One region of the Paenibacillus taichungensis genome, then DNA from elsewhere that is predicted to be linked to it. Evidence: riboswitches for the same ligand, from Rfam matches in the RefSeq annotation. Region 1 holds a riboswitch; the other holds the start of a gene.
The links. Region 1 has a riboswitch for glycine ahead of gcvT (glycine cleavage system aminomethyltransferase GcvT). Riboswitches for the same ligand answer to the same signal wherever they lie in the genome.
Positions count from the first base shown of each region.

Region 2: it holds a riboswitch for glycine, as region 1 does, so the genes downstream of both, sdaAB (L-serine ammonia-lyase, iron-sulfur-dependent subunit beta) here and gcvT (glycine cleavage system aminomethyltransferase GcvT) in region 1, are expected to answer to the same signal.

Region 1 covers NZ_CP194720.1:635,920-639,342, reverse strand. Annotated here, with positions in the region: gene gcvH (glycine cleavage system protein GcvH) at 351-740, opposite strand; glycine riboswitch at 1,088-1,210, shown strand; glycine riboswitch at 1,214-1,314, shown strand; gene gcvT (glycine cleavage system aminomethyltransferase GcvT) at 1,512-2,648, shown strand; gene gcvPA (aminomethyl-transferring glycine dehydrogenase subunit GcvPA) at 2,645-3,423, shown strand, end outside.
Region 2 covers NZ_CP194720.1:5,547,441-5,550,863, forward strand. Annotated here, with positions in the region: gene sdaAA (L-serine ammonia-lyase, iron-sulfur-dependent, subunit alpha) at 245-1,189, opposite strand; gene sdaAB (L-serine ammonia-lyase, iron-sulfur-dependent subunit beta) at 1,179-1,868, opposite strand; glycine riboswitch at 1,980-2,121, opposite strand; glycine riboswitch at 2,126-2,249, opposite strand; gene ACR1R9_RS24960 (MFS transporter) at 2,587-3,423, opposite strand, start outside.

The sequences.
Region 1 (3,423 bases):
ATCGAAACCTGTTATTCCCTTTCATGTATCATACCCACGAATTGCCCCATTTTAATGACAAATGAAATTGTAAATTTATTCTATTTAAATGAGCTGTTCCTACCTCATTTAGAAATGATGATGAAACATGTTAGATTGATATTTATTTCATCTAATTAGTCTAATTCATCGAGTAACAACGAAAAAGCGCAATGACCTCATCCTGATTCAGATGAGGCAATTGCGCCTAAGTATTCTCCGAATAAGCAATATCACCATTCGGATCTATAATCATCGATTCATTTTATTACCTTAAAAAAACTTTTGCATCAAGCTAAAACTCTATCCAATCGGTGAATTGTACCTTAATATTATTCCGTATGTTTACGATACGCATCCGCGTTCATCAACGTGGAAAGTGCTGCTGTCAGGTCGCCCTCAACACGAATCTCGATCATCCAGCCTTCCTCATATGGAGAGTTGTTAACCAGCTCCGGGGAATCCTGCAATGCATCATTCACAGCAATAATCGTTCCACTGACAGGAGAAAACAAATCCGAAACGGTTTTGACGGATTCAATCGTTCCAATGCCGTCTTCCGCTTTTACATCCGATTCCAGGTCAGGCAATTCCACAAACACAATGTCACCCAGCTGATGCTGCGCGAACTCGGTAATACCAATACGTACGGTATCCTCCCCTACGGTCTGCACCCATTCGTGCTCTTCACTGTACAGGAAATCACTTTTCAATTCGCTCATCGATATCCGCCTCGCTTTTCATTAATGAGTGCATGCGTTTCTTTGACCTTAACCTTTTTCCCAGAACATAGCGTATGATATTTTCGATTCAAATGTCAAGATACCTCACAATTTATTTGTTTTTCTTCCTTATATACCTGTAACTCAAATGCACTCTCCCTACATATAATGGTGAATATTAGAAAAGTAAGCGCACTCTTTATAAATAGACGAACGTTATGAAACGAATTAAAAATATCATTCGGCTTTTTTATTCATTTCTATGATATCGTTCTTGACATCAATAGTCGATTCAGGCTTTAATGAGAGTAGTAAATGTGTTTAATTGGTCTATGCAATACCCGCGGATGAATGTAAAGGGAGAGATTACCCTTGACACCCGAATCAGGGTGTACATGCGGTAACGCCGAAGGAGTAAACCACCGACAAGCGGAGGTGAATCTCTCAGGCAAAAGGACTTTTACGGGACGCAACTCTGGAGAGCATCTAATCGCCCTGTGTGGGCGTTATGATCACCCAAGGGGAAACCTGCTGCATCATGCGGCGGGGTAACTCTCAGGTACCAAGGACAGAGCCTAAGAATACAGCGTGCTTCTGGCATGCCGATTCTTTGGCCTGTCCTTTTCCTTTTTCCCAAAAAAACGAAAACAGGTTATAGAGCGGCGCTGCCTATCGCGTCCTTACCTTACTTTTATAATAAAATATGATGCCAGATTCATTGATCCATGGTTATACACTCGGCCGGTTGACGGCCCATGACGAGGTGATTGGATGTCCGATTTGCTTAGAACCCCACTCTTTCCACTCTATCAGCAATATGAAGGCGTACGATGCATTGATTTTGGTGGCTGGGAGCTCCCGGTACAATTCAGCGGAATTCAGAAAGAGCATGAAGCGGTGCGAGAACGTGCTGGATTATTTGATGTATCCCACATGGGCGAATTCACCGTACAAGGTGAACACGCAGAAGCTTTTTTACAGCACATGACCACTAATGATGTAACAACACTCGTTACCGGTCAGGCCCAATATACGTTAATGTGTTATCCGGATGGTGGCGTGGTCGATGATCTGCTGATTTATAAACTGAAAGACCAGCAATATATGCTGGTGGTTAACGCCTCCAACATCGATAAGGACTGGGCATGGCTGCAACAGCACATGATGCCTGGCGTAACGATGACCAATGATTCGGATCAAACAGCGCTACTTGCTCTGCAAGGTCCGCTGGCAGTAGATATTCTCAGAACGGTGACAGACACGGATGTGTCTTCGATTGAGCCTTTCCGCTTTGTGGCAAATGCGAAGGTATGCGGCGTTACATTGCTGTTATCCCGTACCGGATATACGGGTGAAGATGGCTTTGAGCTCTACGTTCCTGCGGAACAAGCCGCTGCGGTCTGGAACGGATTGATGCAAGCCGGAGAAGCTCACGGACTTGTTCCCACAGGACTGGGTGCCCGGGATACGCTGCGCTTTGAAGCCAAGCTGCCCCTGTATGGACAGGAATTGTCTGCAACTATCTCACCGCTGGAGGCTGGCGTTGGCATGTTTGTGAAGTTAAATGCAGGACCGTTTATCGGACATGAAGCCTTGTTGCAGCAAAAAAATGATGGACCTGCCCGCAAGCTGGTCGGGATCGAAGTACTGGAGCGCGGCATTCCTCGCCCTCATTATCCCATTTACGCCGAAGGTGTGCAGATTGGTGAAGTGACCACAGGGACTCAGTCGCCTACGTTGAAACGTAATCTGGGGCTGGCCTTGATCGACAGCAAATATGCTGCACTAGGTACCCCGCTGGAGATTGAGATTCGTGGCAAGAAACTAAAAGCCGAGGTCGTGAAGACCCCTTTTCATAAACGGACACGTGCGCCAAAGACACCTACTCAAGGAGCTGATCAAGCATGAGCAAGCATCGCTACATTCCCATGACCGAGCAGGATCAGAGTGCCATGTTGGCAACCATCGGCGTGGAAACGATTGAAGATCTGTTCCATGACATTCCACAGGAGATTCGCTATCAGGGTGAACTGCCTGTTTCCTCCAAACTCGATGAATATGCACTGACACGTCATATGTCGAAGCAAGCGGCAGCGAATGCCAACTTCGAGACACACGCCAGTTTCCTGGGTGCAGGTATTTATGATCACCACGTACCTTCCGTCATTAATCATGTCATCTCCCGTTCCGAGTTCTATACCGCCTATACACCTTATCAACCCGAGATCAGCCAAGGAGAATTGCAGGCGATTTTCGAGTTTCAATCCTACATCTGTGAGTTGACAGGTATGGCTGTAGCCAATGCCAGTATGTACGATGGTGCGACTGCATTTGCGGAAGCAGGCAATCTGGCCGCAGCGGCAACCCGCCGCAAACAACTGATTGTGTCACGCACCGTGCACCCTGAATCCCGTCAGGTATTGCAAGCTTATGCTCACGGCCTCAATCTGGAGATTGTTGAGATTGGATATCAAAATGGTGTAACAGACTGGGATGCCCTGCAAGCCGCCGTGTCCGATGACACCGCAGCCGTCATGATCCAGAGCCCGAACTTCTTCGGCGCCGTGGAAAATGTAAAACAGGCCGCAGATCTTGCCCATGCGCACAAGAGCCTGCTCGTGGTCAGCGCCAACCCGCTATCGCTGGGTCTGCTGGAAGCCCCAGGCAAGCTGGGTGCTGACAT
Region 2 (3,423 bases), 2.0 Mb from region 1:
TCTCCTTAAGTTCTATAACTTTTTCTCCGTCCTATATATCGTATTGATATATGACAGTTAATAATATATCTAATCGATATATAAACGTCAATACCTATTTTCTTTGTGGGCAAAAGCAAAAAAAGCCGATACGCTTCTTCACCAGGAAGAATTCGTATCGGCTTTTCGTATCAAGATGGGAGCTCATCACCTTTTTTTATATTAAAAGGCACACCAAGTTAAAATTGATTTCAGGCCAAAGGCGTTATGCCTTGGCTTCCGGTTCATTTTCATTAGGAGACTCAGCTTCAGTCTCAGGCTCCGCACGCTTCGCCTTTGGTTTAGCAAGCTTCTCCATCATTTTCCGTCCTGTCGGTGTTTGGGCAAGCCCACCTTGGGCCGTTTCACGGTGCCTGCTCGGCATCGCACTGCCCACTTCCAGCATGACATCAATGACTTCGTCAGAAGGAATGGCACTTCGTACCCCGGCCAGCGCCATGTCGGCCGCAGCCAGCGCAGTTACGGCACCCAGTCCGTTACGGACGATGCAAGGGATTTCCACGAGGCCTGCGACAGGATCGCAGATGAGCCCTAGTGTATTTTTTAACGCGAGGCCAACTGCATGAACCACTTGCTCCGGCGTCCCTCCACGCAGCTCCACCATGGCTCCAGCGGCCATACCGATCGCAGAACCCACTTCAGCCTGACAGCCACCCTCGGCACCTGAGATAAATGAGTTGTTGGCAATGACATAACCGATCGCTCCCGCACAGAACAGACCGTTCACCAGATGCTCGTCACTCCAGCCAAAACGCTCCTGGGAGCTGATAAATACACCCGGAATGATGCCGCAGGAGCCAGCTGTCGGTGTGGCTACAATCCGGCCCATCGAGGCATTCACTTCCGATACACAAAGGGCATACGCCATGGCCAGTGCAGAGGCATCTCCAGAACAAGTCTCGCCTTTACGAATGTACTCAGCCATTTTTTTGCCGTCTCCGCCAGTCAAGCCGCTGCGTGATGTTGTATCTTCTGTTAGCCCTTTGTGTACAGCTTCCTTCATCACCTGATAGTAATCCGACATCTGCCGCACAACATCCACTTCCGGGATATTCGTCTCCTGAACCTGCTCTTCGATCATCAGCTCGGCAATGGTCTTGGACTCTGCTGTACAGATGGTATTCAGTTCATGTAGATGTTTAAACCGCATCAGGCTCGACCCCTCTCTTCAAATCAATCACGCGAATGTCCAGCATATGATCCAGCGACCGCAGACGGTTCAACATCTCAGGATTCGGCACACCATCCATCTCCATCGCTGTCAGTGCTTCACCATCCCGGGCTTTCCGATCCACTTGCATGTACCCGATGTTCACCCCGGACGAACTGATGGTGGAGGTTACCGAAGCGAGCACCCCTGCTTTGTCCGAATGGCGAAGTACAAGTGTGGGGAACTCTCCGCTGATCTGTACACGAAAATCATTCAATGCATGCACCGATACACTACCACCGCCGATGGAAGCACCGATTAGTGAACATTGGCGGTCTCCGTGCCATAGTTCAATCTTGACCGTATTCGGATGAGGAGCAGGCAGGCCGCTTGTGAAAAACTCTACCTCCATACCCGCTTCCTCTGCATATTGTTCTGCATCCGGTATACGTGGATCATCAGTCACATAATCAAGCAGGCCACCGATCAACGCAAGATCCGTACCATGCCCCTGATACGTATCAGCAAACGAGCCGTATAGAGTTAATCGAGCGCGTTCAGGCGTGCATCCCAGCCACTGACGGGCAATTCGCCCCAATCTTGCCGCTCCAGCCGTATGTGAACTTGATGGACCTGTCATGGACGGACCAATAATTGAAAAAACGTCTTTAAAACGCATCGCAAACCCTCCATTTATAATCGTCATTTTCATCCAGACGTACACCCATAATGTTCCTTTATTACTGAATGATGACATAAGAAAAGGACAGAAGAAGGCCCTAGGCCCTCTCTCTGTCCTCGATACCTGAGAGTTTCATGATAAGCAGCGCGGCGAATCGATGCATCCCTGTATTCACAGGTGATGTCACCCTGCACACCGTGCTGCTTGATCATATACCCCTTGGGTGGCGCAGTTCGCGCACTCTCCAGAGTTGCGTCCAACGATGGTACATTTACCTGAGAGATTAACCGCTGCGCCGGGTGCGTAGCAGCTTGCTCCTTCGGTGCCCGACAGCTGTCATTTTACTCGACATGCCCAGGTCTCTCCCGCTCGCTATCATTCGCTGTATGGAACCATTCTGATCTTGTACCAGAACGATAATTGAAGTTTTTAATACTTTCTCATTAAGATTAATCGACCGGAAGATCAGTGTCAACAAACTTAACGATTTCTTTGCGAATATTTGCTTTTTTCCATTTTATACACAAGATAAACGAACAAACTGTAAACTTTCATCACATGAATGTGTTAATGCGTTTCATCTCGAAAGCGCATACATTGTTCATTTTCTATTAGCCAATATCTGTGTTTAATACTATTTATGTTATGTTCCACTGAACGGTTCGGGTATTCAGGCAACCTTTATTCTGTACTAGAATTGCCGTATTTCTGCCTGTCACCCCACCATCGCCTTGGGCTTCGCCGGTTCATCGTAATACCTGCTTCGGGAAGGAAACATGCTCGTCACCCACAATCCCAACGCAGCTAACAGCATGACCCCAGATACAACTGTATATACCATACGAAGCGACAACTGCTCTGCTATTACCCCTGCAATCAAAATGGAAGCCACCTGTAGCACACTTAACACAAGTCCAAGTACACTGCTCATTCGCCCCATCAGATCGACAGGGATATTATTTTGATAAAAGGTAACCAGGCCGGTATTCGCCAGTGCGGAGCACAGACCGAGCAGAATAAAGGCAACAGCCGCCAGTTCAAACGAGAATGAACGGGCGAACAGGAAATAACCAAGCGCAACCAGAAGTACACCGCCACCCATCATGTGACGGACCGGCAAATGTTTGGCGAACATCCAAACCAGCATGGAACCTGCCAAATAACCGATGCCGGTGATACTCATTAATGCTCCGTACTGTGATTCAGGCAGGTTCATCACCTGACGGATAAACACCACTTCCTGAGCATCCAGCGACATGCCGACCACCAGAATAATCTGGAACAGGGCATATATACCGACCACGTAGCCCGACTTTCGGCTGAAGCTCAGTACAGCTCTCCAATCCTGGGCAATCATCCGAGGGGTCAGCCTGCTTCCCGTCCCTATATTCTGTTCTCCAATGCCCAGTTTGGGAAGAAACATTAGAATCAACGCAGAAGCAGCAAAGGAAACCGCATTGGCATAAATGGCTGCTGCCGGAGATAAATATAACAGCATCACTCCTGCAACTGCCGGGCCGGTAATAAATGCCCCTGAGCTGATCAAAGCTTG